3 regions of the Paenibacillus guangzhouensis genome follow, and region 3 is predicted to be linked to each of the others. Evidence: riboswitches for the same ligand, from Rfam matches in the RefSeq annotation. Region 3 holds a riboswitch; each other region holds the start of a gene.

Region 1 (11,058 bases), 2.6 Mb from region 3:
CGCTGCACCAGTGGCTGTCCTGCTAGCTTCCAGCACGCGCGATACTCATTCAATGGGTAACGCAGCCCCACCTTCGCCCAAGCTTCGCAATGTCCATTGCGGCTTGTCCGTACAACGCTCTGGTCTGAGCTTTCATAGAATGGCAAATCCCCCGCATCCAACTTGAATCCATCAATGCCATACGTCGTCTGGAGATCATCCAGCTTCGCATGCAGCCATGCAACAGCTTCTTCATTGGTGCAATCAAGCACGGTGCTTACGCCGTTCCACCACCGCCGGAATGCGGTCTGCCCGGATTCATCCTTCAAGAGATACCCCTTCGGCTCGATTTCACGGAACGTCATCGTATCGGCGCTTACGAACGGGCACACCCATAACATCACTTTGAAACCCATATCATGCAGTTCGTCTACCATTGCACGCGGGTTCGGGAATCGACCGCTGTGGAAGGTCCATGATCCGTATGGCTCGTGCCAATTATCATCGATCATGAGAACCCCCGGAGCCATACCGTTCGAGAGCACATCCCTCGCATACTGAAGGACGCCTTCTTGCGTTGGCTCATACAAGAGCTCAATCCATAGATTATATTGCGGCGCCGTGAACAAGAGCGGCTCAGGCGACTCCCCGGACGGAGGAAAATATGTTGCTGATGCATGCCGATATGCCTCACGTACGTCCTGGAATCCTTCGTGAAGCTTCAGATCCCCGAGCTCACTTATGATCTCTAACCGCCCGTCATGGAAATGAAATCGAAACGGCTCCTCCGACCAGATATAGCGTCCTTTACTCGATAGGAGCAGCGGACAAGCTTGATTACCAAGCAGATCCTTTGATAAATCCACTGCTATCTCCGCCGTACCGTAAGGCATCTGCTGCCCATCCGATACCCGGCCTCCCCACCAATATTCCCCCTGCTGCGCTTCAATCACTAGATGATTTATTGCCATTGCCGTCCCTTCCTTCTATGCAGATTCCACATTTGACTTCATCTTATCAGCGATAGATAACAGCGACAATCTGAACATATTGCCCTATACTATAACGAGATTGATCTATTGTTATCCTAAGGAGGTCCTCGAATCGTGAATCCGTTCAATATCGGCTTTCAGACGGCAGAAGACACACCCTTCATGACACTCGATTCCTTAGGGTGCCAGGAGGTTGATTCGCCCAACTATTCCTTTCAAGGCAATGAACGGCCGGACCGCGGCCATATTATTTTTCAATATACGTTATCAGGCGAGGGGCGCGTTGAGATCGACGGGACAACCTACTGGTTGCCGGAAGGCACTGCCTTTCTCGTGCAAGTCCCCAGCTCGCACCGCTACTATTATGATTCAGCTTCCGAGCAGCCGTGGAAGTTCATTTGGCTAAATATCCGCGGCGAAGATGCCCAGCGCATGTGGGATCGCATCATCGCCCAGGAAGGGCCGGTTGTCACGTTAGACGAGCAATCTGAGCCTATACGCGCATACTGGAAGCTCTACCATCGCATCGCAACGGAGCAAATATGCGATCCTTACATACTGTCCGTGCTCGTCTATGAATGGATGCTAACCCTGCTTCGCCCCCGAATCCATGCAACCACGAGCGTACAGGACAGCCCTGTGATTCTCCAAGCAAAGCAGTATATGGACGACCGTTATGCAGAGCCTGTCACGCTGGAAGAGATCGCTGCGAACAGCCAAGTCAGCCGGCATCACCTGTGCCGTATTTTCCAGAAGAACGAGCGTTGCTCCCCCTTCGAATACTTGCGTCGTAGACGATTGGAAGCCGCGGTTGCGCTGCTGCGCCAGTCCGACCTCCCGATCCAAGAGATCGGGGTACGCTGCGGGTTCGAGAGCCCCAGCTATTTCGGCAAAGTCTTCCGCCAGCACTACAACATGACACCAACGGAATATCGCCAATCCTACAGTTAGTGCTGTCGTCTTCATGTATAAACTTCATTCAAAAAGGGCTGCCCTCCGATCACACTACGTGATAGAGAGCAGCCCTTCGGCTTATTGCATTATTTGCTTGTTACATAGAATTCGTAGTAATCCGGATCCCATTGCAAGTGACCGCCAAGCGCTTCAACAATGAATCGCAGTGGCAAGTTCGCCGCATCGTAATCATCAACCAATACCGGTTGCTTCATCGTCTTCGCTTCACCGTTGACATAAGCAGTTGTCGACCCGATCTTAAGCTCAACCGTAATGTCATTCAATGCATCGTAGACAACGATTTGTTTCGTTGCTGCATCCCATTTCACTTCTGCTTCGAATCCGTTCGCAATGTAGCTGAGCGGCACCATGCCTACGCCATCAAGCGACCACCAACCTGGGTAGTAATCATCGCTGCCATAGCTGTCTTCTTCGAAGACCGTGAAGTCGGTCTTCCCTAGGCCAAGATCGTTCTTCAAGATTCCAAAAGCTGTCGAGTTCTTATCGAAATTCGTGAGGAACCCTTTGCCAGATAGTGCATAGCTGTCGAATTTCTCAACGCCTTTCGATGTATCGATGGTATCAAGCTTCACGGCTTTATTGATGTTCCATGTCTGAGCTTGCGCACGCACGACAATCTTCTGAATCGGCATGTCTTCCACATCTGGAAGGGCAACTGTAAGCTCTAGATTCTGTTTACGCACTTGGTTATCGCCATCGATATAGAGATCCAGGCTCAACCCGGTTTCCTTGCTCAGCACTTGCTTCGCATCAGCTTCCTTCAAGAGCGCTTCAGCTTGTGCATCAAAATCCTTCAGAATTTCATCCAGTCCATTTTTCACATATTTGTATAGGACTAAGGAACCAACTTCTTTATCTTTAGCAAGGGAGGTGAAGAAATCCGCTCCGTCACCTTCTTCAGAGTAGATGCCCATTTGACTTTCAAGGATCGGATAGAACGCATCGTACAAGGCGCTCGTAATCTCGCGCAGCCCTGCATCGTCTTTGACCATATTCGTTAGCAACGTCTTCACAAGGCCAATGATTTCATCGCCTTTGATCTCAAGATGAAGCTTCTGCAGATTCAGGCTCTCACCATATACCGTCTCCGTGACGGAAGATACCGTTGCGACATTCGGTACCGGTGCTTGCTTCACGAGGTACGCTCCGATCTTCTGAACAGCCCCGCGGACCACATCTTGCGATTTCTCGATCTCTGCTACCAGCTCGCCTTCCAATTCTCCACCCGCAAGGGAGACAACAGCTGGCTTCTTCATCCCGTCAATCCACACGGTCATATTCATGTCTTCCATACCAAGCTTGAACGGTACGGCTTTACCGCTGTATGTAATATTTCCTGCGATGGACATATGTGTTGGATCTTGCGTAGCTGCACGGGTGATGTCTAACTTAACCCCATTTACAAGATCGATAATCTTCTTGTCTTCTGCTGAGATCGCGCCATCTTTGCGAGGGATTAACTCCACTGACAAGGATTGGCTGGACTCACTAGACTTCACGTTGAGGCTGTTCTCAACGACTTTGGCAATGTTCACACCGCCGATCGATTGACATCCAGCAAGCACGACCATCATCGCGACTAGCGTGACGCCTAACCACTTTTTCCACGTCTTCGCTCTCATTCTTTTTTCCCCTTCCACTATGTAACAAATATACTAATCTCTTTATTATCCCAAAGCTTACCAATACTGTACAGTGAAAAAAAACCTATATTTCTTACATTTTTCGATGAAACATGGCATTTCTATGACAAAATCAATAGAATTAAATCGCATTCCCCTCTTAGCCTGTGAGAACCTATTAATATAGCGCTTACTTCGATGTATACCCTCATTAGCCTCAAAATACATGGATTCCCACCATTTTACAAAAATCGTTGCTGAGGCGTATGATACAGCCAATTGACTATTCGCTGAATTCTCACCAAGAGAGAAGCGGGGGAACCAACCAATGAAGCTGATGCAGCTTCTTGGGGTGAATCGGCCAGTGCCGTAGGGTCATCTCTCAGACCCGAATCCGACAGCTAACCTCGTAAGCGATCCATGAGAGAGGTCTCGCATCGTAAGGCGTGCTCTCTTCGTGCTGCTCATGACCACAGCGAGCAGTATGTAAGAAGCCCACGAACAGAGGATTCCTCTATTTCGTGGGCTTCTTTTTGTCGATCATCCTATCGTGAAGGAGATGCTTCCTATGAACTTGAACACGGTACACACCGTTTCGATGACAACACAACTATCCTCGCCATTAAGAAAAATCGAAATTTTTCAGCTGCATGAGCCCGACCATACCACCACACTGGTACTCAAGTTATCCAATGGCATACGTATCGGCTGGGGAGAATATCGCATGCAGACCTCTCCACCGACTGATTTGGTAAAATGGGCTGCAACGTACCACCATCTAGCAGGAATGAACGCCCTCCAAGCGATCGATTATCTCGTCCGCTTCGGCGAATCCTGGCCTCCTGCGAAAGTTCACCTGATGGAATCGGCACTCTTAGACCTATGCAACACGATCGAACCAACACCATGTACATATCCCATTCATGATCTCACCAATATGGCAATCGCATATTACATCTTCATTCTAGAATGAACGCCGGATAACTTCATCCGCACTATGGTAAAAATCGAAGCCGGCGCTTTGCCTACATAATAGGAGGCATCTTGATCAGGGGCTAGGACGACACCCAGCTGATGGTGTTCCCCTGCAAATATCGCCCGCTGCAGAAATTTGATCTCTCCCGCGAGGTTAAGCACTTCCAGCTTGCAAAATGCAGGATTCGCACGAAGCGCTTGATGGAGCTCCTCCTTCGAGCGTACCGCAAATCCGTTCACCTTATGTACGATCTCACCCGGTTCAATTCCCAGCTCCTGTGCAGGTGTCCCTGGAATTACCGCCAAGACATGCAATCCTCGTTCGTCATGAACATAGATTGGGCTGCGCTTCGCTTCTTCCATCGTGCTGGACCAGTAAATCCATTCATGCATGGCAATGGCGAACAGAGCAACGATGAGCATGATTGGACTCCACAGTCCGGCTGCAAGGGAAAGACCTAACAGGACAACACTGTATATCATTAACCGGGATGAGCTCTGCTTCACCTTCTCTTGCGGCAATCGGGATTGCGTCCATTCGCTGAACCCGATAACAACAGGGAACGCCATGAGCATCCATCCATTCGCCCACGCCTCGCCGCCGAAGAACGGCGTCCAAGGCAGCACCGATCCGACCGTCTGCGCCGGGATCATAAGAAATAACGGAACCGGCCAATAACTCTGCATTTGATATCCGCCAACGAGCTTCCCGCGCTTACCCTCTACGAATAATGGACTTGCGAACTTCGCTCCTTGCAGACGGATTAAAATCGCTTCCGCCAAATGCAGCAGCGCAACCAAAGCGGCTAACGCCGGAATATCGAGCGTTCGCAGCGTCGTCAGTACTGATCCAGCGAATCCCGTCAACTGCCAATCCGGGAACCGGTCGACGATAAACTGCAGAATGCCGAGAACTCCTACGGCATATGCAAGACACAAGAACCGTACACGGACGAGCATGAGCAGGATAGCGACTGACCAAATCAGCAAGATCGCCTCCGCCGTCAATGTCATTCCGGTGAACGCCGACACCAAAGAAATCCCGATCCCTGCGAGTAAACCTCCGAGCAAGGTGCGAATCAATTGATCACCCAGCGCATGCATCTTCACAGAAAATAGCTTACGCTCCAACATCACCTGACGGCGATACTGGAAGACAATCAGAATAATCGCTATATATAGAAACGGCTGCAAAAACATCTGCACAATCGCCTCAACAATGTTCCACAAGATCTCCATCACCATTCCCATTCCTCAACCCCCAATTCGATGCGTTATCAATTCGAACGAACACAAAAAAAGAGAAGGCAACTTACCTATGCCTTCTCTCCCTATTCGACGCGGACTAACGGATTTCCTCCCGAAGCACCTCAACCGCTTTATTCAATTGGGTATCATACTTCGGATCTTGAAGCCGTCGCTTGATCTCTGCTTCCAGCTTCTGGGCTGTCAGATCATCCACTTTCCCCGTCTCCGGCAAGCCTGATTGCACCTGGAATGCTCGCACGGCTTGCTCAGTTGTATGGTCGAAATAGCCGTCCTTACGGCCCGGATGATAAGCAAGACCATCCAGCATAATCTGCAGATTCCTCACATCTTCATTGTTCATATCATATTTCAACTCTTGCTTCTGAGACAGACGAGAGACGAAGTAATAATCCGGTTCCTTCACTTCCACATCCGGTTTAATCCCGCTCTTATGGACCCAACTCCCTTTTGGGGTAAGCCACTTGGCGAACGTCATCTTAAGCAAGCTGCCGTCATCGAATTCTTCCTTGTACGTAACCTGCATCGTACCCTTACCGAAAGAAGGAACACCTACCAGCTTCGCGAGCTGAAGATCCTGAAGTGCTCCCGCCAGAATCTCCGATGCGCTGGCGCTGCCTTCATTAATTAACGTAATGATCGGGTACTTCTTCGTTCCTTTTCCACGGGATAACGCCTTCGTCACCTTCTCATCCCGGCGCTCCTGCTGATAGATGATCTGTCCGGATGGAATGAAGTTCTCAGCAATGTCGGTTACCACTGGGACGAAGCCGCCAGGATTGTTACGAACATCAATGATTAACCCTTTCATGCCGCTTCGCTCAAGCTTCGTAAGCTCTTCTTTGAATCGTTTGCCCGTATTCATGGAGAACTGGCGAATTTCAATTAAGCCGATACCCCGATCTAACATTTCTCCATGTACTGTCTCCAGACTAATATCTTCGCGGACAACCTCGAATTCAAGCAATGCATCCATGCCCGCACGGCGAACTTTAATCTTGGCTTTCGTTCCCTTCGGACCCCGAATGCGTTCAATGGCTTCACTTAACTTCAGCCCGTCCAGCTTCTCGCCATTAATCGAGACGAATACATCCTTCGGCAATATGCCTGCTCGTTCTGCCGGGGTCCCCTTGATCGCCGCCAGGACCGTCACCTTGTTATCTTCCATCGTCACTTCCGCACCGATGCCGGTATACGTGCCTTCCAAGCTCGATGCGAATTGCCCCGCGGATTCTTCGTTCATATATACCGAGTAAGGGTCTTTGAGTGCCTCCATCATGCCATTCACTGCGCCGTCAATTACTTTCTCCCGGTCGACATTACTATAATATTGACCTTCGATCAATTGCAGTGTTGTATTCAATTTCTTAAATTCATTGTTCGTAAACCCAGAGAACTTCGCCGTGGTCGCTTGTCGATCACCACTTGTCATAATCGGGTTCTTCACCACCGTCAACGTGATCAGACACGTTGCGAACATGGTGAGCAGAACAAATGCAATCACTGCCCGACCTGTAAATTTCACAAGAATCACCACCTTATAACCAACTCCCGAAGGAGCGGTTTCCATCTTTTCACAAGATTCTCGTGGTAGTATATGACAAGCATGCACCTTTTATTTGCAAATTTCTGGTGTGTGAACGAAAAGTCAGCCCGCAGTCTATAAATTTAAGTATCCCGTTGGATTCTTCGGTACTTCATTCACCCGTACTTCGAAATGCAAATGGTTCCCTGTCGACTGCCCCGTGCTGCCTACTTCAGCAATTTTCTGACCCTTCTTCACTTCCTGGCCTTTCTCAACCAGGATTCCACCATTGCGGATATGCCCATACAACGTCCACAAGCCGTTACCATGATTAATAATCACGCAGTTCCCGTAACCGCTAACGGTCTGCGCGACGATCACGATCCCTGCTTCCGCAGCATAAATCGACGTACCTTTCGGCGCAGCGAAATCGAGTCCCGTATGCATTTTTCCTTTTTGGCCGGTTACCGGATGCGTTCGCGGTCCGAAGCCGGATGACAGACGGAAAGTCTGAATCGGCATGCCGAGCTTGCCGCCTTTATATTTCGGTTTGAATTTTTTCTTCTTCTCTTGCAGTGCTGCTGTCTTCTTCGCAAGCTCCATGACGAACTTCTCTTGCTCTTCGCTAATTTCTTCGCCCTCTTCAATCTGCTTGCTCAGGCTTGCAATCATCACTTCTTTTTGCTTCTCTTTGCCTGCTAGGTCTTGCTTGGTGAGATCCATCTTGGAATAGAGTGCACGAACCTGCTTTAGGTCCACTTCAACTTGCTTCTTCTTCTCGATAACGAGCAACTTGTCCCGTTTGTTATCTGCCAGAATATCCTTATCCTGACCTACAACGGATTTCAACATATCGATACGGTCGAGGAAATCCGAGAAGCTCGTGGAATCGAGCAATACATCCAAATAGGAGACAAATCCATTCGTATACATCAGGCGAAGACGCGAATCGAGCAGCTGGCTGCGGCTCTGAACGCGTTCCGTCGCTTCTTCCAGCTCCACCGCTGTCTGACGAAGCTTATCTTCCGTCTGATCGATCTGCACCGACGTATCCATCATATCTTTGGTTACGTCATTGATCTGCGCCATAATTACCGTGATCTCAGAAGCTGTGCGTTCCTTCGCAACCTTTGCTTGCTTCACGTTCTTCTCCGCTTCTTGCTGCTTCTTCATTGCAGAACGCTGCTGTTGCTGTAATTTCTTAATTTCTTTATTGATTTTATCGATCTCCGATTCCGCATGCGTCTCTACCGGCGGCACCATCGTGAAGATGAGACCCATCATCATAACGATTAGCATCAGTTTCTTCTTCAAAAGACTTTCCCCTCCATGTTCTTTTCAGGTTCTTCTTCGATTATGAAACTAAGAAAGTATTAAATAGGTGTTCCCTCTAGACTTTTAGGAATTTGCGAATGGAGACAGTAGACCCCCATACCCCAATCAGAACACCTAAGCCGAGCAGCGCACCGCCGACAGACAGCCATATCTCATGCAGCGGCATCAATTTGATGAGCATTAGCCCCAGTTCCACTTGCGTAAGCTTTACCAGACGATCATAGCCTGTAAATAGAATCGCAATCGTGACTGCAGAGCCTAGAAAGCCAATGAGTGCGCCTTCGATAAAGAACGGCCAGCGGATGAAATGATTCGTTGCCCCCACCAGCTTCATAATGCCGATCTCTCTGCGGCGCGCGATGATCGTGACCTTAATCGTATTCGAAATCAAGAACATCGATGTAATTGCAAGTCCCGCCACGACAACAAGCCCGGCATTCCGGATCGTGTTCGTCACGGCGAACATCTTCTCTACCGTGCCTTCGCCGTATTTCACTTTGGAGATGACCTTCTCCGTCGTTGTCTTCTTGAGCTCTTCGATCTTCTTCGCAACAGCTGGGATCGTCGTTGGCTCCAGAACATCAACAACGAGCGTATCCGGCAGCGGATTCGTATCTTCGGTATAACCGGAGAGCAGTTCCTTGCCGTCTTCCCCTAGATTCTCACGGAAGATTTTCATCCCCTCTTCCTTCGTGACAACCTCAACCTTACTCACTTCACTCATATTGCCGATCTCGGTATGTAATTGCTCCCGCTGTTCCTTCGTCGTGTTCGGCTCTAGATACACTTGAATCTGAACCTGACTCTCGACTTGTCCTGCGAGCGCATTAATGTTCAGCGATAAGACTAGAAATACACCTAATATAAATAGAGAGATGACGATCGAGCTGATGGAAGCAAAGGACATCCAGCCATTGCGAATCACATTCTTCGCGCCTTCTCGCAAGTGTCGAAGTATCGTTCTAAATGTCATAGCCGTAATCTCCTCGCACTTGGTCACGCACAATCTGGCCGCCTTCGATCGCGATAACCCTTTTGCGAATCGTGTTGACAATCTCTTTGTTATGCGTTGCCATAATAATCGTCGTTCCGCGGAAATTAATCTCTTCCAGCAGATTCATAATGCCCCATGAAGTCTCAGGATCGAGGTTCCCTGTCGGCTCATCCGCGACGATCACGGATGGGTTGTTCACAATCGCCCTTGCGATCGAAATCCGCTGCTGCTCCCCGCCGGAGAGCTGCGCCGGAAGGCTGTTCGCTTTGCCCTTCAGGCCAACCAGATCCAACACTTCATTCACACGACGCTTGATCAGCTTGCGTGGTGCCTCAATGACTTCCATAGCGAATGCAATATTCTCGAATGCCGTCAAATTCGGCAATAATCTGAAATCTTGGAACACAACACCGATATTGCGGCGTACGTAAGGGATCTTACGTTGCTTCAGCTTACCTACATTGAACCCATTCACTGAGATTTGACCCTTTGTTGGAACTTCTTCTCTATAAATTAGCTTCATAAAAGTTGATTTACCTGCACCCGATGGTCCTACGATATAGACAAATTCATTACGGTCAATACGAACTGAAACTCCCCGAAGGGCATGTGTTCCGTCCGCATACGTCTTCCATATATCCTGCATTTCAATCACAATATCACTCCCGGAACATAGTCAGCCCCTAATATATTCGACACATTACCCAAAATTCCTTTATTCCCATGTGATTTCCAACAAGTTTCGAGCGATTCATAAATCATTCTGAATGAACATCATCTTGAAAAATAAACGCGCATATACATGAAACAAGGGTTGTTTTTTTACGATAAATTCAGAGGAGCGTTCAGGAAATGAAACGGATTCATATCGGGTTTATAGTCGTAGCATTTATTGCATTGGTTGGCGTTGGGACATGGGGATGGCTGCATAGCTATGCCTCGCAATCCACCTTGCCGAAGGGCGTCACTCTCGCCAATTGGGACATCGGTAACATGAAGATGACGGAAGTCGTGGCAGCGTACCATCAGCAAATTGAGCGGCTCAATGCCAAAAAAATATTACTTCACATCAATGCCCCAAAACCTGTCGAAAAGGTGGTCACCATGAAGCAGCTGGGTGTGACGTTCGAAGAATCGGGATTGATACAAGAAATGAAGAAACTAACGGAGGGAAATCTGTGGGACCGCGTGAAATACCGCTACACCATGCCTAAACAATGGAATCTCGTCGTCAAGTGGGATGACACCGCCTTGCTGAAGCAATTCGATGCCGCTTGGGAGAAAAAATATATGGGGGAGTCCGTGAATGCGGTCAGGATTATTAGTCCTCAAGATGAAATCAGCTATATGCCAGACCAGTCCGCCTATCGCATTGATTGGGCACGAACCAAACAA
Region 2 (11,058 bases), 2.9 Mb from region 3:
AAGAAGTATTATAATAAAACTTACCAAAAAAGCAACAGTAACCTCGCCAGAATCTAAAATTTAATATTTCGGACACGAATGAATACGACTTTCTAACTTTTTCCATACTAAGGATTAGGTGGAATTCACCCAAGATTGGAACAAGAAAGGATGGAAGGTATGTCGCGACATCAGGCGAGAAAATCACAGTCCCGTGCGGCCCATGCCAAATCAAAGCCATCGCGTCCGATTCGTCTATTGAAACGTCTCGGAGCGGCTGCATTATTCCTATTCCTGCTCCTCCTCATTGGCATCGGTGGCTTGCTCATCTATCTGCGCGCCGATTCCCTACCAGTCTCCTCAATGGGACTCGCCTCCAAGCTTGTGGATCGCGAAGGGCAAATCATCGGTTATTTTCAACCCCAGACTGGAATATCCCGGCGTCCGGTTGGTCCCTCCGATATTGCGTCAGATCTCGTCCACGCCACGTTATCTGTCGAAGATCGTAATTTCTATCATCATATTGGATTCGACATCAAGGGGATGGCTCGCGCGCTGCTTGTCAATATTGAGCATTTGGAGACGAAACAAGGCGCCAGCACATTAACACAGCAATTAGCCCGCAATTTGTATTTGAGTCATGAGCGCACATGGACGCGTAAAGCGAAGGAAGCCATGTACACGATTCAGCTCGAAATGAACTTTAGTAAAGATGAGATTCTGAATCAATATTTGAACAATATCTATTATGGACATGGCGCGTACGGAATTGAACCCGCAGCAGAGCTGTATTATGGCAAGCCTGCCAAGCTACTTACGCTCGCGGAGAGTGCGATGCTCGCCGGCATTCCGAAGGGACCTAAATATTATTCCCCATTTCGCGATATGAAAAATGCCAAAGATCGGCAGCGCACGGTTCTCCTCGCCATGGTCGATTGCGGATACATTACGAAGCAGCAGGCAGACGCAGCATATCATGAGATGCTGAAATTCAAGCCGCTGGAGACGCCGCAAGAAGGCGAGATTGCGCCTTATTTTCGAGATTATATCCGTAATGTCGTAACTGATAAACTTGGATTCGAAGAGTCGCTGCTGGCCGAGGGAGGCATTACGGTCTATACCACGCTCGATCTGCATGCGCAGCAAGCGGCAGAACAAGCCATCGCGAAGCAAATCCCGGCGGATTCGGATCTACAAGCCGCTCTAGTCTCCATTGATCCGCGCAGCGGCTATGTCAAAGCGATGGTCGGCGGAACACGCTATAAGACCAATCAATACAATCGTGTATTCGCGAATACACGGCAGCCTGGCTCGGCCTTTAAGCCGATTATGTATCTGGCCGCGCTTGAAACCAATCAAATGACCAGCATGTCCCGGTTCAAGAGCGAGCCGACGCTGTTCCATTACGATGAGAATCGTAAAACGTACGAGCCGAGCAATTACGGCGGCAAATATTTCGGTGAAATTGATATGCGTCGGGCGATTGCCGTATCTGACAACATCTATGCCGTCAATACGATTATGAAGATCGATCCGCTCAATGTCGTCGAAATGGCAAGGAAGATGGGTATTGATAGTGCGCTGAAGCCTCTACCGTCACTCGCACTCGGCACTTTCCCAGTTAGTCCGTTCGAGATGGCTTCCGCTTACGCGGTCATTAGTAATCAAGGCGAACGGGTTGAACCCATCGCCGTCCTGCGAATTACCGATGCCAAAGGAAATTCCATCTATGAAGCGCCTGCTCCTCAGCGCACGCAGGTCACGGATGCCGCGCATACGTATGTCTTAACGAATCTGCTCGAGAGTGTCTTCGACAGCGGAGGAACTGGAAATCGGGTCTCGTCGCTGATGAAGCGCCCCGTTGCGGGCAAGACGGGTACAACGGATACGGATGCATGGCTCGTTGGTTATACGCCTGAGCTCTCCACTGCGGTCTGGGTTGGTTATGATCGCGGGAAAATGATTCATGCCGTTGATGCCCATAAAGCAGCCCCGATCTTCGCGCAATTCACAGAAGAAGCGCTGCGTAATGTGCCGCCGAAGATCTTCCCGATCCCTGAAGGCATCGTCAACGTGTATATCGACCCGCAGACAGGCCAGCTTGCGACCACCGCATGTCCGGACAAGCGGCTGGAAGCCTTCGTTGCAGGCACGGAACCAACTGAATCCTGCAGCGCGCATCACGGAGAAGAGACGAAGCAAGAAGGAACAGAGTCTTCACCGCAGCACCGCTCCTGGTGGCAGGACGTCAAACGTTGGTGGACAGGGTAAAATAACCGCCTGATGTAGCATTCGGCGGTTCAAGAATATAAAAAGAGACAGCAAAATCCATTTCGGATTGCTGTCTCTTCTTCTATATATAGCCTTAAGCCAATGCTTCCTTCACGCTCTCGCTGGTACGTTCCCACCATTCTTGGTTATGCTGCATCAGTAGGTCGCGAAGGAGCTTCTTCTCCTCTGCATCGAGCCCTTCCAGCATCACACGGCGTTTCAGCGCATAGTCCAGCTTGTTCACATGCTCCGCAAGGATCTTCCACCCGCGCTTGATCTCCGGGTCAACAGACATTTCGCATGCCGTCATTCCGCCGTATAGCTGACCTTCCTCATTGCGGTCCACCGCAACCCAGACAATCCAGCATTTGCGACCATTCGGCACCTCATCCCGATTCGGGAGAAATTTAATTCCGCGCTCGATCTTACTCTTCGCGTGCATCGCACCAATATCAATATAAGCTTCTCCTTGATCGATAATGACCGGGGAGACGTTATTCAAGTCGATTGAACCTGCGCCAAATCCCTTATGTTCCTTCTTGCTAACAACGTTCAGGGCTAGCTGTTTCTTCGGTTTTTGCTCTTCAGAACTCATCCGCATTATACCTCCAAGTGATTTAATTTTATTTTAGCTAATATTATTGAAATTGCAAACATATACATGCTGTACATGCTTGTCAACGGGAGGTAAACGTGTATGACCCCACGCCTAACAAAACGCATTCTAACGATCTCGCTCATCGTTTGTCTGCTCGGCTATGCCATCTGGTTCAGCAGAAACCAGGCAGATCATCTCACCACCATGTCGAAGCTTCCAGAACAGCGTACGGCCGCAAGCGAACCGGCAGAACCGAAGCAGACCATCGAGGCGCCGACCTCGAAAGTGTATAGCAAACGCATCGTTGAATATCACACGAATGTGAAGCTCGAAGATTCCCAGGTCGGCAAGACGCTGCAGGGCAGCCAATCCGTCACGTGGACCAACCCCGGCAAAAATATCGTAAATGAGCTGTATTTCCACCTCTATCCCAATGCATTTTCGTCCAAGCAATCGACCTTTATTCAAGAATCTGGCGGAAAACTGCGCGGGGATGTCATGAAGGAAGGCAGCTACGGGTCCATGGAAATCACCGACATGCAAACCGAAGAAGGTATGTCGCTCATGAAACGCATGCAGTATGTACAGCCGGATGACAACAATCCGAATGATCGCACTTTAATGAAGGTTCGGCTCTCTCAGCCGGTCAAGCCCGGCCAGTCCATTACGCTTAATATGAAGTTCAATGTCAAAATGCCGGACGTCTTCGCACGCATGGGTGTCGCAGGCAACTTCGTCATGGCGGGACAATGGTTCCCGAAGCTGGCCGTGTATGAACCCGCAGGTACGCGCGGGCGAACGACCGAAGGATGGAATATCCATCAATACCACGGGAACTCCGAATTCTACTCCGACTTCGGTACCTACAACGTGCGCATCCAAGTCCCTGAAGCCTATAAAGTGGCAGCCTCCGGCTTCCCAACCAAAAGCGCAACCACCCAAGCCGGATACAAAACTTATCAATTTTATGCCGAAGATGTGCATGACTTCGCATGGGCCGCATCGCCGGACTTCATCTATGCTGAACAGCCTTTCTCTGCGCCGAACGTTCCTGGCGTACGAATCAAGCTCTACCTTGATCCGGCGCATAAGGATCTGCAAGAGCGGTACTTCCACGCCGCTAAGGTGTCACTTGCTCGCTATAGCGAATGGTACGGAGAATACCCTTATTCTACACTCTCGATCGTCGTACCGCCTAAAGAAGGCAATGGGGCTGGCGGAATGGAGTACCCAACCCTTATTACGGCATTCGGGGCGATGGATGATAACCCAGGGTATGATCTAGAGCGTACTGTCGTTCATGAAATCGGACATCAATATTTCTACGGCATGCTTGCGAGCAATGAATTTGAAGAAGCTTGGCTGGACGAAGGGTTCACCTCCTACGCTGAGGACCGCGTCATGGAGACGGAGTACGGTATTGTACCGAATCTGCCGATCGAGTCGAGCTATATGACCAGCCCAGCTCCACTGTCTCTCTACGCATGGAAATACAAAGACTCCGACCAATATGCCGAAAATGTGTACACGCGCGGTAAACTGGTGCTCGTTGCCTTGGAAAAGCAAGTGGGAGCCAAGACGATGGCTAAAATTATGAAGACCTACACGAATAAATGGGCCTTCCGCCACCCGACGACGTCGGATTTCCAGCGTGTCGTCGAGCAAGTCACGAAGAAGAATTGGACTGAGTTTTTCAATCAATACGTCTATAAAGGATTCATGACGGATTATGCCGTGGAGAGCATTACAGCGGAGAAGATAGAATCTAAAGGGGCGACGGCCTATGAGTCCAAAGTCATTCTCCGCAAAAAAGGCGGCGATTACCCGCAAGTTCCTGTCGTGTTCATGTTCAAGGACGGTACGTCCGTGAAGCGGATGTGGGACGGCGCATCGGCAACGATTCAGTATACACTCACCCATAAGACACCGCTGGATTGGGTGATGATCGACCCGCAAGATACGATGGTGCTTGAGAATAAACGCATCAATAACTACATGAAGGCCCAGATTGATGAAGCCGTCAAAACGCGAATTAACTTCAGTACAGCAAAACTGATCGAGAGTATCTTGAACGCACTCGGATGGTGAGGTGAACCCGGCATGAAATATATCAAAGAAAGCTTTAGTATTGTTAGGCATCATTTCTATATTGTTATTATTCTATTCTTGTACCAGCTGATCTGGGGCTTCTTCCTCTATCGATTTATCGACGCCATCGTGGTCCCCCTTCTAGAACGCTACCCGGATCCTCACCCTACTGAGACGAGTATGCAGATGTTCTTAATCGAGAGCCAGTTCCAACTCATGAAGACCGATATCATCGATTATTACCTGTGGATGCTGGCTGGCTTATTCCTCATACGCATGATCATCACACCGTTCATCAACGCCGGACTCTACTATTCTATTCACCATCAAGATGATAAAGGACTCTTATTCTTCAAAGGCATGAAATACGCGTGGAAACCGGCCTGTCTGTTCTATTGGCTGGAGAACCTGTTGATCCTCGCCCCAGCGTACTGGATCGTTCCTTACTTCTATCAGGAATGGAAGTTCTACAACCTGGAGCAACTAGGGGTTGCCTTCCTACCGATCATCTTCGGATGGATTGTATTCGCATGGATCATGCATCAATTGTTCTTATTCATGCAGTTTGGTCAGGTGAGCAAGACGGGGATCTTCCGCGGACTGCTCCTCTCCCTCAAAAACCTGCCTATGATTCTAGGCATCACCCTTCTACTGCTCGCATTCCTGCTTGTGATCAGCAGTATTTTTACAGCTGCCGCTTGGATCTGGACAGGGCTCATCGCTATTATTCTGCATCAGACCTACCATCTCGTCCGCTCTATCGTCAAAGTGTGGGGCATTGCAGCACAATATCAACTGTGGCAAAGCAAATGTTAAAATATCCCCACAAAGTGATGTGCCCAAAAAATAGAAACACGATACTCGTCCAATAAAATAAAGAAGTAACGAATAAACCCGATTTTCGCCTAGCGAAGGTCGGGTTATTCGTTGTTTTTCGCAAAAAATGGAGTAAAAACGTAAAAAAAGGTTTGTCAAAGAGAGTAGCGTCTGTTAGAATAGCAATTAGTTAAGATTTTGTAATAAGTTTGTAATCAATTTTGTCATTATTGTGATTCGTATCCGGTGCACCAAATTATTGAAGCCGAGTTCCTGCGCACCAGGAAACGGGGGAACCATCTTTGGGTGAATTGATCTTGCAAGTAAGGGATCATAGGGAGCCTTCAACCGAACCCTTAGCTAACCTCGTAGGCGTTGGAAGGAGTATTACCCTCTTGAAAAAGTTATTTAAATCTATGATCGTCACACTTGCATTAACGATGACAGTCTCTGTTGGTAGCGCTTTCGCCGCAGACTCCAAACTTGACAAAGAAGTTAACGAAGTTATTGGCACTCGCTATCAAAGCGGTGGCACATCGACAAGTGGATTTGATTGCTCCGGATTTACGATGTACATCTTCAAGCAGTTCGACATCAAACTTCCGCACCAATCGAGATCACAGTACAAAATGGGCCAAAAAGTTGCAAAATCAGATCTTCAATCCGGAGATCTCGTATTCTTCAACACAACCGGTAAAGGCATCTCGCATGTCGGTATCTATGTAGGCGACAATAAATTTGCACATGCATCCAGTAAAAAAGGGATTACAATTTCCAGCTTAAGTGATTCGTATTATGTGAAACGTTATGTTGGTGCAACAAGAGTGACGAATTCGGACATTTTTGATGAAACCAATGACAATGACGGCAATCAAGATCACGATGATGTAGAATAATAAGAAGGAGCCCGCGAAGTCCATCCACTGGACACATTCGCGGGTTTCTTTTTACCAAAGCCGTATTAATAAAAGTAAGAACCACGATAGAGGTTTTTTCTCACGAATAACGTTTACATTTAATGTAATATTTCTATATACTTTAAAGGGTGGACAAGCAGAATATTGGAATACCCTAGAGGAGGACTTTATCAATGCAAAAGATTAAAGTAGGTATTGTTGGTTATGGTAACTTGGGGAAAGGCGTGGAGAAAGCCATTCGCCAGAACCAAGACTTGGAGCTCGTAGCGGTATTCACTCGCAGACAGCCAGACCAAATCGCTACAGCAGGTATCAAATTCGAGCATATCTCAGCTGCAGAGCAATATAAAGGTATCATTGACGTGATGATTCTGTGCGGAGGTTCCGCGACAGACCTTCCAGAGCAGACGCCAGTGATCGCCAAAATGTTCAATACGATCGACAGCTTCGACACGCATGCGAAGATTCCCGAATTTTTCAATACCGTGGATGCAGCTGCGAAAGAAGGTGGCAACCTCAGCGTAATTTCGACAGGCTGGGATCCGGGATTATTCTCGCTTAATCGACTGCTTGCGGAGTCTATCCTGCCAGAAGGCAAAGACTATACGTTCTGGGGCAAAGGCGTTAGCCAAGGCCACTCTGATGCGATCCGTCGTGTGCCAGGCGTAAAAGCTGGCGTACAGTACACTGTTCCAGTTGAAGAAGTGATCGACCGCATTCGTTCGGGTGAGACACCAGAGCTCGCTACACGTGAGAAACATTTGCGTGAGTGCTATGTAGTCGCTGAAGAAGGCGCAAACCAAGATCAAATTCGTGAGACGATCGTAAATATGCCGAACTATTTCTCTGATTATGACACAACCGTGACATTCATCTCCGAGGAACAGCTTCAGGCTGAGCATCAAGGCATGCCGCATGGCGGATTCGTTATTCGCAGCGGTGTAACAGGTGAGAACACGAAGCAAATTATCGAGTTCGGATTGAAGCTTGAGAGCAACCCTGAGTTCACGGCAAGCGTGCTCGTAGCTTACGCGAGAGCAGCTCACCGCCTTAGCCAAGAAGGAGCAACTGGTGCGAAGACGGTATTCGATATTCCACTCGGCTACTTGTCCCCGAAATCGGCTGAAGAACTTCGTCGCGAATTGCTGTAATCCTTATATTTTGCGCAAACCTGGTCATCTTAACGATGATCAGGTTTTTTGGTTTTCCCTTGGGAACGTTTACATCATTTGTGCAACAACAATGTAAACGTTTTTACCATTTATCGCTTTAGTGCGATAGCGCTATTTAATCGCTTTGTTAAATAATTTCTATTGGAGAAATGCTTCCATTTTGTATAGTATAAAATGCAAATCATCGTACACAAAGTGTAAATCAAACTTTTATAAAGGAGTGTTTGAACAGTGATCACGGCCATCCCAGAACAAAATCAAGCGGCAGCAAAAGAATATGTACAATCGGTATATGAATTGGTAATCAAACGCAATCCGCACGAGAGCGAGTTCCACCAAGCAGTCAAAGAAATCCTCGATTCCCTCGTGCCTGTATTCGCAAAGCATCCTAAATACAAGGAGCACGGCATTCTTGAGCGCATCGTTGAGCCTGAGCGGATGGTATCGTTCCGCGTGCCTTGGGTAGATGACAACGGCAAAGTTCAAGTCAACCGCGGATTCCGTGTGCAGTTCAACAGCGCGATCGGACCTTACAAGGGCGGTCTTCGCTTCCACCCATCCGTTAATGCCAGCATCATCAAGTTCCTCGGATTCGAGCAAATCTTGAAGAACTCCCTGACCGGACAACCTATTGGCGGCGGTAAAGGCGGATCCGACTTCGATCCGAAGGGCAAATCCGACAACGAAATTATGCGCTTTACGCAAAGCTTCATGACCGAATTGTCGAAATATATCGGACCGGACGTTGACGTTCCTGCGGGAGACATCGGCGTTGGCGGAAGAGAAATCGGTTATATGTTCGGACAATACAAGCGCCTGCGTGGCGGTTACGAAGCTGGCGTATTGACAGGCAAAGGTATCATCTATGGCGGAAGCTTAGCAAGAACAGAAGCAACAGGCTATGGCTGCGTATACTTCGCGAACGAAATGCTGACAGCAAAAGGCTTAAGCTTCGAAGGCAGCACGGTTGTTGTCTCCGGATCGGGTAACGTGTCGATCTATGCGATCGAGAAAGCTCACCAGCTTGGCGCGAAAGTTGTCGCATGCAGCGACTCGAACGGTTATGTGTACGATCCGAACGGAATTAACCTCGATACGGTGAAGCGTCTTAAAGAAGTTGAACGCAAACGGATTAAAGAATATGTAACAGAGCATCCAGGCGCTGTCTACACGGAAGGATGCGATGGCATCTGGTCCATCCCTTGCGATATCGCGCTTCCTTGCGCAACACAGAACGAGATCAATGAAGAGTCCGCGAAATTGCTTGTTGCGAACGGCGTAAAAGCAATTAGCGAAGGCGCGAATATGCCATCGACACTCGAAGCGATCGACGTGTTCTTGAACAATCAAGTATTGTTCGGACCTGCGAAAGCGGCAAATGCTGGCGGCGTAGCCGTATCAGCTCTTGAGATGGCGCAAAACGGCATGCGTCTGCAATGGACGTTCGAAGAAGTGGATGCGAAGCTTCACAGCATCATGAAGAACATCTACCAGAACAGCGTACGTGCAGCAGAAGAATACGGCTATGCAGGCAACCTCGTTGTCGGTGCGAATATCGCTGGATTCTTGCGCGTAGCTGATGCAATGATCGCACAAGGCGTTGTATAATATCGCGAGATCATCGAACGAATCAACATAGAACAAGAGCCGGGCATACCGCATTAGCGGTAGTCCGGCTCTCTTTTTATACTTTATTCAACAATCGGAAGATTTTCAGAGCAAGCTGAATTTGCAGCAGCTCCTCCGAGTTCTTCAAATCCGTTCCGAGCATTTCTTTGATCTTATCGATGCGATAGATAAAGGTATTGCGGTGAATGAACATCGCTTTGGCTGCTTCACTCACATTATGATTGTGGATGAAGTAATTCTCCAACGTGATCATAAAGCTTGTCCCATGCGTATGATCATGGTCATAGAGCTTGCCGAGCCGCTTCAGGAAGAAATCCTCGAGCTCCATCTCCTTAATATTCGAATCCAAGAAATGGTAAACGGAATAGTCTTCGAAGTGTGATACTTCGCCTTGGCTGCCGAATTTCTGCATCAGCCGAATCGCCTCATGCGCTTCTGAGAAGCTCTTATGCAGCGAGCTGATCGACTTATATTGTCTACCGATACCAATGGTGAAGGTTGTCTTCTTGATCTGATGCCGCAGCTTCTCATGCAGCTCAATCGCATAATTCTTCGTCTCGGAGATGGTAACGTTCGGCCGGAATTCACTCTGACCAACCATGATAATAATCCGTTGGTTTCGGAAGAAGCAGGTAATCTCCCCATTCGCCTCACTCGAATATTCATATACCAGTTCCACGCATTTTTTCGCCAGATTATCCATTTCATATTTACGGGCAACGATATCCTCGAACCGTTCGAGCTCCATCGGTTCGATGTTGATCACAATGCAATAATACATATAACTCGAGTTCAAACCATGCAAATCGCATAACGTCTGGATGGTATCCGATGAGGTAATCTTCCCCGTGAGCAAATCGTCGAAAAAATCTTGGCGGATCTGCAGCTTCACTTCCTCAATTTCCTTAGCCTTAATCCGTTCCAGCGCCATAATGGTCGAGGACTGCTCCAAGACGATATAGTCGAATTCCGTCAGCTCCCGTACCGTCTGCCAGACGACAATGTAGCCATAAATATAATGGTTAACAGCAACCGGCAGGATTCGGCACTTGATCTCCTGTCCCTTCGTATGATAGATCCGCTTCACCGACTTCTTCATCTCGCTAATATTGCTTGGAATCGAATCGCGGAAATCCCTCGTGAACACAGGCCGGTTCGGTACGAGATGCAGACTTCCTTCGAGTGGAACTGGATTCTCTTCCAACTCAGCATAGTGCAGCAGATTCCAATCCCGATCCAAGAACACAATGGGATTATGGATCGTCTCCGCAAGCTCCATCGCAATCCGCTCAATCCCCCCGCCCTCCAGCGCAATACGAAACAATATATTATGCATATCCAACGTTCGTCGATTCAACAGGTCATATCTGCCTGATGCCTTCTCGTTGATGATTGCGATCACTTTGGATAACGGATACGTGAACGGCATCTCAAGCAGCGGCAATCCGTACTTGTTCGCCATATCAATCATATTCTGCGGCAGCTTGTCGAAATACCGCTTCATCTTAATGCAGAGCCCCGCGCAGTTGATCTCCGCAAGCTCACGAATAATCCGATTCTGGAGCTCTTCATTACCCTTAAAAATATA
Region 3 (11,058 bases):
ACAATGCCAGATAATACAGCATCCACCCGTTCCGCAGGATCATGATCCAGCAGGACAACATCCACAAGCTCCAGATTTCCTTCCGTAATGGTGCCCGTCTTATCAAGACATAGGACATCAACCCGGGCGAGGACCTCTGTCGCAGGCAGTTCCTGTACAAGCGTATGATGCTTCGCAAGCTTGGCAATCGCCATAACAAAGGTTGCGCTAGTTAATAATACCAATCCTTCCGGAACCATGCTTACGATGCCGGAGACAGCAGCAATGACAGCTTCCTGCCAAGTGGCATGGGTAAAGAACAATTGTGTCAGAATGAGCATGGCTCCGATGGGGACGACGAGCCACATAATGAACTTGAACAGCTTATTTACTGCGCCTTGCAGTTCAGAATTAATCCGTTTGAAGCGTTTGGCCTCATTGGCGAGCTTCGCTGCATAGGTGCCAGCACCGACCTTACTGACCTTCGCATAACCCGTGCCCGCCACGACGAAGCTCCCAGCTAGAATCTGCGATCCTTCACGCTTGCCAATCGGGTCCGCTTCACCTGTAAGCAGGGATTCGTCTACTTCAAGTGAACCATCAGACAGCACAATGGCATCTGCAGCGATGCGATCCCCAGGCTTCAGAATCATCATATCATCCATGACCAGTTCTTCTGCTGGGATGGCTCGGTCCTGAGCGCTACGACACACTTGAACCTGTGTAACGTGAAGAACAGACAGTTTCTCTAACGTTGCCTTGGCTCGTAATTCCTGGAACAGTCCTATAAACGTATTGAATAGGATCACACCAACGAATAGTGCATTTTTCGGGGATCCTGCAATCAAGACGGCGATGGCTAGCACCGCATTTAGGAAGTTAAACGTTGTAAATAAATGGGTTCGTATGATCTCCCAGATTGTTCGGGATGGTTCTTGTGGTTGCTTATTGACTTGCCCTTGCTTGATTCGTAAACGTACTTGCTCTTCGGTTAGTCCAGTTCTCATGATGTCTTGGTCCTCCTCTTGCAGCAGCGTAAATCCAGCTATTCCACTACACCACATTTTAAGGCAACCCGAATCAAGGTACTATTGGATTCACTTACATGCGCCTTACAAAATTGAAAGGTGAAACGTTAACAATCCCCGAATATTTCCCTTCTATAATGATATCTATATAAGCTCTACACAGCTAAGGAGGGTCATTAACACGTGAAAGAAGTAGAACAAACGCCGCGGAACGACGATCAAGCATCAAAATTACAGAGGTTGGTTGAAGTGTTCGGGGTGTCATTGATGCTTGGTTTGACTTCATTTGGAGGGCCAATCGCGCATCTGGGTTACTTCCATGATGAATATGTTCGTCGTCGTCAATGGATGGACGAACGGAGCTATGCGGACTTGGTTGCATTGTGTCAGTTGTTGCCCGGGCCTGCCAGCAGCCAAGTCGGCATGGGCATCGGCCTTGTGCGAGGCGGCCTGCTCGGAGGAGTCGTAGCCTGGATTGGATTTACCTTGCCATCCGTTATCATGTTGATGCTCTTCGCCTTCTTAATCCAGGGATTGGATGTAGGCAACGCCGGATGGATTCACGGTCTTAAGCTTGTCGCTGTAGCGATCGTGGCACAGGCCGTATGGAGCATGGGGCAGAAGCTAACGCCAGACCGCAGTCGTGCAACGATCGCGATCATCGCCATGGCGACAGCACTTCTATGGCAGACTGCACTGAGTCAAATCGTTATTATCCTTGCTGCAGGTATCATGGGGATACTGCTCTACCAGAGAACAGAGCAATCGATGATTACAGATGTCATCATCCCGATTCGTCGTAGCGTAGCGATCATTTGCTTGATGCTCTTCTTCGGATTGCTCATAATTCTGCCTATCCTAAGGCCGATTGTGAATGCTGATGGATTATCTCTATTTGATAGCTTCTATCGATCAGGCTCCCTTGTTTTTGGAGGAGGACATGTTGTCCTTCCAATGCTTGAACGTGAAGTCGTACCGACAGGCTGGATTACGAAGGCTGACTTCCTGGCAGGGTATGGCGCGGCACAGGCCGTTCCCGGTCCATTGTTCACCTTTGCCAGCTATTTAGGTGCGATGAAAAGCGGGGTAAGCGGAGCACTGCTGGCAACGGTTGCGATCTTCCTGCCCGCGTTTTTATTGATTGCAGGAACCTTGCCATTCTGGAATACGATTCGTAAAAATCGTAAGATGCAGGGTGCTTTTATTGGCATCAATGCGGCGGTTGTCGGTATTTTGCTCGCAGCGTTATATCATCCGCTCTGGACGACGGCCATTCTTACGCCTGTTGATTTTGCCTTCACATCACTGTTGTTCTTGTTGCTCGTCTTCTGGAAGCTGCCGCCATGGGTCGTGGTCGTGGCAGGAGCGGTTGGGGGGACGATCATCGGAATGCTGAGTTAAGACATCATCACAGGACAACACCGTTCAAAATCAAAACTCGTAAAGTTCGGCAAATCTTGACGAATCTTCATTTTAGGGTTATTGTAGATAGATATAGTCTATGATTCGAGGTGTGAAGATGAAGTTCTCCAAGGCAACGAACTATGCGCTGCATACGATGCTGCTGTTGATATCTGTCGCTCCAGGCAAACCAGTTGGTGTATCGCAGCTCGCGGATAGGCAGGGCGTCTCATCGACGTACCTGTCGAAGATTTTGACCAAGCTGGTTAAGGCAGGGTTGATTGAATCGGCTTCCGGTGCGAATGGAGGGTATCGGCTTAAAGCGAAGAAGGAAGAGATCTCATTCCTTGATGTCATTCATGCGATCGAAGGAACGGCATCCTTGTTCCACTGCGGGCTTCATGACGATACAGAATGCGAAATCCAGAAAGTGATGGTATCTGCTGAAGGAGCGATGGAGCAGGAGCTTCGCCGTAGGAAACTCTTCGAGATTGCCCGAGCAATAACGTTGTCTGAGTAAGACATCGTTATTTTTTGGGATTATTATAGACATAATATATCTTTAATAACGATGATATAAGAAAGGATGAGTCTAATGATGTATGATTGTGCCATTATAGGCGGAGGACCTGCAGGTCTTAATGCGGCGCTAGTGTTAGGGAGAGCAAGGAGACGTGTCGCGCTGCTGGATAACAACCAGCCGAGGAATAGCGTTACCCATGCTTCGCATGGATTTATTACAAGGGACAATGTCGCGCCAGCTGAGTTCAGACGAGTGGCCTATGAAGAAGTACTGCGCTATCCGTCTGTGCACCATTGGCAGCTTGATGTAACCGATGTTCATGCAGCAGGGCAGGGATTCGACATTGTTATGTCTTCCGGCAACCAGTTGCAGGCGCGCAAGGTGATCATCGCAACGGGACTGAAGGAGATCTTCCCCGCTATCGAAGGATTTCACGATTTTTATGGGAAAAGCATATTTAACTGCCCATATTGCGACGCATGGGAGATGCGTGATCAGCCTCTGATCGCCATATCTGAGGATGCTGGCATCTTCCATACCGCTAAATTGCTATATAACTGGAGCGAAGATCTAATCGTAAGCACGAATGGCCGCACGATATTATCCGATGAGCAGCAAGACCTCCTGATGTCTAGAGGGATCCGGGTGATTCAGACACCTATTGCAGCCTTTGAAGGACAGCACGGACAGCTAGAACGTGTTTCTTTCACGGATGGGAGTTGGATTGAGCGCCGTGGCGGATTCGTTAGTCCCACGTTCGTGAATAAAGCAACATTCCGCGAACAACTCGGTTATGAGGTGACGGAGCAAGGTGGAATTCGAACGGATGCAGCAGGGAGAAGTTCCGTAGCAGGGTTGTATGCGGCTGGAGATGCGGCTTATGTGAGACCTTCTCAGGTTGTAATTGCTGCGGCAGCGGGGAGTAAAGTTGCGATGACGGTTAACTATGACTTGACGGAAGAGGACTTTTGATAAAAATCAAAGAGAACTTGCGTGTGAAATAGATAATAAAAGAGTAAGAATCAAGTAAGCGTTTACTTGGTGATGAATCGTCTGAATTATTCTTTGCAACCAACTTTTTAGCATTTTACAAGGAGAACAGAAAGGCGTAATATTCAATCTTGGAAATGCGCATAGCACAAAATATCGTTCAACTATATTCTCATATTCGCTGAGTTTTCCAGAAGGGAAAACGGGGGAACCAACGTGATGAACATGAAAGTCCATCACATGGGGTGAATCTGCAGGCATGCAGTAGGGTGACTCTCGCCATCCGAATCCGACAGCTAACCTCGTAAGCGTCGTAAGAGAGGGGATATGAATACTGTGATCATGTCAATATGACCACGGAGGTTCAAGCCTCTGTGGTTTTTTATTGCCAAAAAACATAATTAGCGGTTTGGGGGTAGGTTGCTGTTATGGATAAAAGCGTGCGAAACAAGGGATTATAGCTTCATAATCACATCTATGTATTAACCAAAAGGGGAGCAAGATTCACGATGTTATCCATTATCAAACGATTATTAATTGGTAGACCACTGAAGTCAACGGAGTTAGGAGAGCAGAAAATCAACAAGACCAAAGCATTAGCTATCTTATCTTCTGATGCGTTATCTTCCGTTGCCTATGGACCTGAGCAAATATTGCTCGTTCTGGTTACCATCAGCACTGCAGCTTTCTGGTACTCCATCCCCATTGGTATTGGCGTATTAATTCTATTGACAGCACTTATCTTATCCTATCGGCAAATAATATTCGCTTATCCGCATGGTGGCGGAGCTTACGTCGTATCCAAAGAAAATTTGGGTATGTACCCGGGCTTGGTCGCAGGCGGATCTCTTCTTGTTGATTATATTCTGACCGTGGCCGTGAGTGTATCGGCTGGGACCGATGCGATTACGTCTGCTTTTCCAAGTCTGCACGAACATAACGTAGGCATTGCGATCCTATTCGTCGTATTTATTACGATCTTGAACTTACGAGGCGTCACAGAATCGGCGTCGATCCTGGCTTATCCGGTGTATCTGTTCGTCCTTGCCTTATTCATCCTATCGGGTGTAGGGATTTACAAAATTCTAACCGGTCAAATATCGCCTGAGCTGCATACATCGCTCGGAACACCCGTGGCTGGAATCAGCTTGTTCCTGCTCTTAAGAGCATTCGCATCAGGTAGTTCTGCGTTAACAGGGGTAGAGGCGATCTCGAACGCGATACCTAACTTCAAGGATCCGGCGCCGAATAACGCAGCAAAGACATTAATTGCGATGGGAACGCTGCTCGCGTTATTATTCTCGGGCATTATTTTCTTGGCTTATTATTACGGCATTGCTCCGAAAGAAGAGGTTACGGTTGTCTCCCAGATTGCTGAGATGACCTTCGGACGGAACTTTATGTACTTCTTCATTCAAGGCACGACGGCGCTTATCTTGATTCTTGCCGCCAATACCGGATATTCCGCATTCCCGCTGCTTGCTGTGAATCTGGCGAAAGATAAGTTCATTCCAAGAATGTTCACGATGCGCGGCGATCGCTTAGGATATTCGAATGGGATTATTTTCTTGGCCGTCATGTCCATCATCTTGATTGTAGCCTTCGAAGGGAAGACGGAGCAGCTAATTCCGCTCTATGCTGTCGGGGTGTTCATTCCGTTCACACTATCTCAGACCGGGATGCTGTTGAAATGGCTTCGTGAGAAGCCGAAGGGTTGGGTAACGAAGTTCATCATTAATACGACCGGCGCAACGATCAGTTTAGTCGTTACTTTAGTATTCTTCATTACGAAGTTCTCGCAAATATGGTCCGTACTCATCTTCTTGCCGTTAATCATTGCGCTCTTCCATCAAATTCGTAAGCACTATGATGCAGTTGGCGAGCAGCTGCGCATTACGGATTGTGAGCCTGCGCCACCGATCGAGGGGAATGTCATCATTGTTCCAGTAGCCGGCATCACCCATGCCGTTGAGAACTCGCTGAACTATGCGAAATCGTTGAAACCGTATCAACTGATCGCGGTTCATGTGCCTTTTGAGCGGGAAGGCGAACAAATCTTCGAGGAGAAGTGGAATAAATGGCAGCCGGATGTCAGACTTGTCACGTTGCATTCACCCTATCGCAGTATCATTAATCCGTTAACGAAATTTATTGATACCGTTCAACGGAAAGCGAGCGAATCGAATTATCAAGTGACCGTCATTATCCCACAGTTCATTCCGAAGAAGGGTTGGCATAATTTTCTTCACAATCAGTCGAGCTTGCTGATCCGTGCCCATTTGCTCTTCCGACGCAATGTGATCATTACGACGGTACCTTATCATTTGAAGAAATAATTGAATCGTTCTGAGAGCTGCCTTGACATCAAGGCGGCTTTTTTGTGTAGTTAGTAGCACTCAGATGGCAATGGACCTACCTATTGACACTGTAGTATTCTATATATGATAATATGCTCATATACGCATGTAAAAGAGCGCTATTCAAAGGAGATAACAAGATGATGGAAGAAATTGATATTCTGGTCATCGGTGGGGGTCAAGCGGGGTTAGCGGCAGGATATTATTTGAAACATACTGCGAAATCCTTTCTTATCATCAGTAAGGAGCGCCGAATCGGCAATGTCTGGCGACATCGGTATGATTCCTTGGTTCTGTTCACGCCGAGATGGTTCAGCGCCTTGCCTGGACGAAGGCTGGAGGGCGATCCGAATGGATTCGCGACGAAGAATGAAATTGCAGATTATATGGAACGGTATGCGGAATCCATGAGCTTGCCAGTACAGCTCAATACAGAGATTCTTGGAATATCAAAGATGGGGGAATCGTTCCATATCCGCACGGCTGCGGTAGAATACATCGCGAAACAAGTGATCATAGCGACGGGACCGTTCCAGAAGCCGTTCCTTCCCGAGATCGCTTGTCAGGTGCCGCAATCAATATTCCAGACGCACACAGCGGCTTACACGAATCCATCGATCTTGCAGGAAGGACCCGTTCTAGTCGTCGGAGCTGGGAACTCTGGAGCGCAAATTGCAGTCGAATTGTCCAAAGATAGGCAAGTATATTTATCGGCGAATCATGCGTTGAAGTTTTTTCCGCTGCAATTTCTTGGTCAGAGCATCTTCTGGTGGTTCGATCGACTAGGGCTCTTGCATTCTGCGCGTGACAGCAAGATCGGAGCCTTCATTCGCAGACAAGGCGATCCGATCTTCGGCATGGAACTGAAGCGGGGCATACGGGAAGGTCGAATTCACTTGCAGCCGAGAACGACGGGGTTCCATCAGGATGCCGTCACCTTCATAGATGGTAGTCAAGTCATTGTACGTAATATCATCTGGGCGACAGGGTTCCGATCCGACTATAGCTATATGCATCTTCCAGGTGCGTTGAATGATGAGGGAATGCCCAGACATCGACGTGGCGTCTCGCCAGTAACCGGGTTATTTTACGTGGGACTGCCGTGGCAGCATGAGAGAGGTTCAGCGCTTATCGGCGGCGTGGGGGAAGATGCTAAGTATATTGTTAAAGTCATGAATGCGCTCTAAGAGGTACAAGAATCGTCTTATTTCAATTATATTCCTTTACAGGAATATTCGGAAAATGTTATATTCATTATAGCAAGAAAGTGTATTTAGGAAGGAAGCGGGTTCATCCATGAAAGCAAGCATATTCAGTGCTCTAGCTGAACCGAGCCGATTTCAAATCGTCGAACTGCTGCAATCTGGTTCTCTGACCGTAGGAGAGATCAGCGAACGCCTAGCGATTCGACAGCCACAAGCCTCGAAGCATCTACGCGTACTTCTGGATGCCGGGATCGTAGAGGTGATTGCAGATGCCAATCGTAGAATATACAAGCTGCGTCAAGAACCATTTCAGGAAATCGACGAATGGCTGGCATCTTATCGACAATTGTGGGAGGATCGATTTGACCGGTTAGATGCATATTTGCAAGTGCTGCAGCACAACAAGAAGCCTCAATCCGATGAAACATCATCTACATAATGGAGGTATGTTCAAATGCGTGAGATCGGTGTGGATCAGAACGTAGATAATATTGAGGATCGTCAAATCGTGTTGAACCGGTCGTTCAACGCGCCGCGCGATCTGGTCTGGGAAGTATGGACGAAGCCAGAGCATCTCGTGCATTGGTGGGGGCCGACTGGATTTCATATTACGGTACAGGAGTACGAATTACGGACTGGAGGCGTGTGGAGGTTCGTGATGCACGGACCGGGTGGCGTTGACTTTCCAAATCAAATTGTGTTCCGTGAGATTGTGAGACCGGAACGCCTTGTGTATGCATCGAGTGATGGCGAGGAGGATAGTCTGGGACAATTTCAGACAACGGTGACTTTTGAAGAAGTAGGTGACACCACGGCGATCACGATGCAGATGCTCTTCAAGTCCGCGGAAGAACGGAATTATGTTGTCAAGACGTACGGCGCAATTGAAGGCGGGAACCAGACATTAGACCGGCTAGCTGCTCACTTGGCTTCATTCTAAGCCAGCATTAACTTCATCTTATGAAAATAATTCTAGAAGTTTTGTCGAAAGTATTGCCGATTGGCTGATTTTCTCCTATTTTAATAATGTAATGTTACAAGGCATGATCTTATGGAGGCTTCTCTTTAAGTTCATGCCTTTTTCTAATTCTGGAAGAGGAGCCCTGCCTATGTACAATCTGATACTCGTAGATGATGAAGAGGATGTTCGAGAAGGACTAATGCAAGAGATCGACTGGGAATCGCACGGCTTCCACGTGGTAGAACGAGCGGAGAATGGGAAAGAAGCGATGGAGCTGATTGAGAAGGTGATGCCCGATATTGTCGTGACGGATATTCATATGCCGTTCATGAATGGCCTCCAATTGGCGGAATGGGTTCGGAAGGCATATCCATCCATGAAGATCATCATCCTCACGGGATATGACGAATTTGAATACGCTCAGAAGGCAATCAAGCTACAGATTGATGAATATGTGTTGAAGCCGTTCTCCGCTTCGGATTTGATCGAGGCGTTGCTCAAGGTCAAGGAACAGATGGACAAAGAATTATGCGAAAGACAGAATCTAAATGCATTGCAAGAAAAGTACCAGAAAAGCTTGCCCGTATTGCGGAGTGTATTCCTCTCGTCCTTGATCACGCGTTCTTATATGGAAGCTGAGATTCATGAGAAGGGTATCCAGTATGATATGGAGCTGATATGCGGCCCGTATCTGGTCTCGGTCATTCAAATGGATCACAATCGCTTCACGCAAGGTGATGCCTTTCTACTGCAGTTCGCTATGCTCAATATTGCTGAGGAGATCGTTCAGCATCATAACCTCGGTTATGTGTTCATCCATCACAATCATGTCGTGGTTCTCTCGATGCTGCAGGACGCGGACGAACATGGCCTAAGCCAGACTACGATGGAAGTGATGGAAGAGATTCGATTGAACGTACATAAATTTTTGAAATTCACGGTCACCATCGGTGTAGGATCGATCCAGTACACCGTGACGGAGCTGCACGCATCTTATCCTGACGCTATCCAAGCGCTGAATTATCGATTACTGCTCGGTAATGATCGGGTGATCTGGATACAGGATGTGGAGACAAGACGGCACAATCCATTAATTCTGGATGAGATGAAGGAGCAGGCGCTCATTCGGTGCATCAAAGTTGGGATGGCAGAGGAAGCGCAGGAAATGATTCAGCTCCTTTTTCATCATTTCGTGGAGGAGTCCGCCTACTCGATTCAGGACTTTCAGATCTATTGCACGGAAATCTTAATGGCGATCATTCGGGTGGCAAAGGATATGGAAGTTCCACTGGAGTCTTTATTCGGCAGCAATCAATTGCCGATCGCCGAAATCACTTCATGCCCTAGCGTGCACGAAGCTAGGCAATGGATGACTGCCGTCTGCCTGCGATTAATGGAGCAGATTGCGGTAGGCCGACAGACCAGCTATAAGAAACTAGTGGAAGAAGCAAAAGCCTATATGAAGGCTCACTTTGCCGAGAGTGACATGTCGATACAACGAATCTGTCAGCATTTACATATTAGCGCAGGGTATTTCAGCAACATTTTCAAGAAAGAAGCCAAAACGACCTTTGTCAACCATCTATTGGATCTTCGGATGGAAGCCGCGAAGGAAATGTTGCGGACGACAGATATGAAAGCGTTTGAAATTGCGGAGCAAGTCGGATATAGCGATGCGAACTATTTCAGCTTCTGCTTCCGTAAGAAATTCGGCCTCTCGCCGAAAGATTACCGCAACGGTGCCCGAACATGAAAAATTTCAAACGAATTCAATTTATCATTACATCATCTTTTATCTTAATCACCGTGGTCACCGTCTTAATTGTAAGCTTCATGTTATATAACAAATTCTCGAATACGGCAGAAGACAATGCCGATCTGAACATGGGGCAGGTCGTCGAACAGGTTAAATACAATCTGGAGATGTACATCAAGAATATGACCAGTATTTTCGACGTGGTAGAAGAGACGATTAACCGGAATCCGTCTTACACGAGTTCGATTCTAGAGGAACAGTTAAATTCGATCATGAAGACGCGGGAGGATTTGATCTCCATTGCCATGTTTACGAAGGCTGGCGAATTGGTGGTGAATATTCCGAAGCTCGAGATGCGTCCGTATACGTTGTTACAACGTCAGAGCTGGTTCAATGCCGCGCTCGAATCACCAGATCAACTCAATGTCTCTTCTCCGCACATTCAGAATTTGTTCAAGACGCAATACAAATGGGCGGTATCGCTCAGCAAGCAGACGAGCTATCAGCAGGGTAGGCTCTCGCATACTGGGGTATTGGTCGTCGATATGAACTTCAAGACGATCGATGAGCTCAGCCGGCAAGTCGTATTCGGGAAGAGGGGCTACGTCTATATTATCGATTCATATGGCAATATCGTGTACCACCCGCAGCAGCAGCTGATTCACGCCGGATTAAAATATGAAGATTTGGAACGTGTTCTCACGTACTCCTATGGCAGCTACCAAGATGAATTGAATGGGGAACAGCGGATGATTACGATCAAGACCGTCAATCCCATTGGCTGGAAGGTCATCGGGGTTGCTTACAAAGATGAACTGCTCACAACCAAATCGGAACTGAACACGTTCTTGCTCTGGT

The links. A riboswitch is a leader RNA that binds a small molecule or an ion and turns the genes downstream of it on or off. The one in region 3 is predicted to bind cyclic di-AMP.
Region 1: it holds a riboswitch for cyclic di-AMP, as region 3 does, so the genes downstream of both, GCU39_RS22330 (hypothetical protein) here and GCU39_RS10575 (APC family permease) in region 3, are expected to answer to the same signal.
Region 2: it holds a riboswitch for cyclic di-AMP, as region 3 does, so the genes downstream of both, GCU39_RS23575 (C40 family peptidase) here and GCU39_RS10575 (APC family permease) in region 3, are expected to answer to the same signal.

Annotation. Positions count from the first base shown of each region.
Region 1 covers NZ_CP045293.1:4,963,467-4,974,524, forward strand. Annotated here, with positions in the region: gene GCU39_RS22315 (glycoside hydrolase family 31 protein) at 1-950, opposite strand, end outside; gene GCU39_RS22320 (AraC family transcriptional regulator) at 1,086-1,922, shown strand; gene GCU39_RS22325 (copper amine oxidase N-terminal domain-containing protein) at 2,012-3,568, opposite strand; cyclic di-AMP (ydaO/yuaA leader) riboswitch at 3,847-4,000, shown strand; gene GCU39_RS22330 (hypothetical protein) at 4,137-4,541, shown strand; gene GCU39_RS22335 (PDZ domain-containing protein) at 4,520-5,794, opposite strand; gene GCU39_RS22340 (S41 family peptidase) at 5,889-7,334, opposite strand; gene GCU39_RS22345 (murein hydrolase activator EnvC family protein) at 7,470-8,648, opposite strand; gene ftsX (permease-like cell division protein FtsX) at 8,725-9,642, opposite strand; gene ftsE (cell division ATP-binding protein FtsE) at 9,632-10,318, opposite strand; gene GCU39_RS22360 (VanW family protein) at 10,516-11,058, shown strand, end outside.
Region 2 covers NZ_CP045293.1:5,231,869-5,242,926, forward strand. Annotated here, with positions in the region: gene GCU39_RS23555 (transglycosylase domain-containing protein) at 160-2,250, shown strand; gene GCU39_RS23560 (YwhD family protein) at 2,345-2,845, opposite strand; gene GCU39_RS23565 (M1 family metallopeptidase) at 2,948-4,936, shown strand; gene GCU39_RS23570 (carbamoyl transferase) at 4,949-5,752, shown strand; cyclic di-AMP (ydaO/yuaA leader) riboswitch at 6,006-6,142, shown strand; gene GCU39_RS23575 (C40 family peptidase) at 6,148-6,648, shown strand; gene GCU39_RS23580 (diaminopimelate dehydrogenase) at 6,843-7,820, shown strand; gene gdhA (NADP-specific glutamate dehydrogenase) at 8,076-9,449, shown strand; gene GCU39_RS23590 (PucR family transcriptional regulator) at 9,526-11,058, opposite strand, start outside.
Region 3 covers NZ_CP045293.1:2,378,486-2,389,543, reverse strand. Annotated here, with positions in the region: gene GCU39_RS10595 (cation-translocating P-type ATPase) at 1-986, opposite strand, end outside; gene chrA (chromate efflux transporter) at 1,275-2,408, shown strand; gene GCU39_RS10585 (Rrf2 family transcriptional regulator) at 2,527-2,928, shown strand; gene GCU39_RS10580 (NAD(P)/FAD-dependent oxidoreductase) at 3,004-3,903, shown strand; cyclic di-AMP (ydaO/yuaA leader) riboswitch at 4,091-4,248, shown strand; gene GCU39_RS10575 (APC family permease) at 4,431-6,257, shown strand; gene GCU39_RS10570 (flavin-containing monooxygenase) at 6,419-7,465, shown strand; gene GCU39_RS10565 (ArsR/SmtB family transcription factor) at 7,575-7,922, shown strand; gene GCU39_RS10560 (SRPBCC family protein) at 7,938-8,423, shown strand; gene GCU39_RS10555 (response regulator) at 8,593-10,197, shown strand; gene GCU39_RS10550 (sensor histidine kinase) at 10,194-11,058, shown strand, end outside.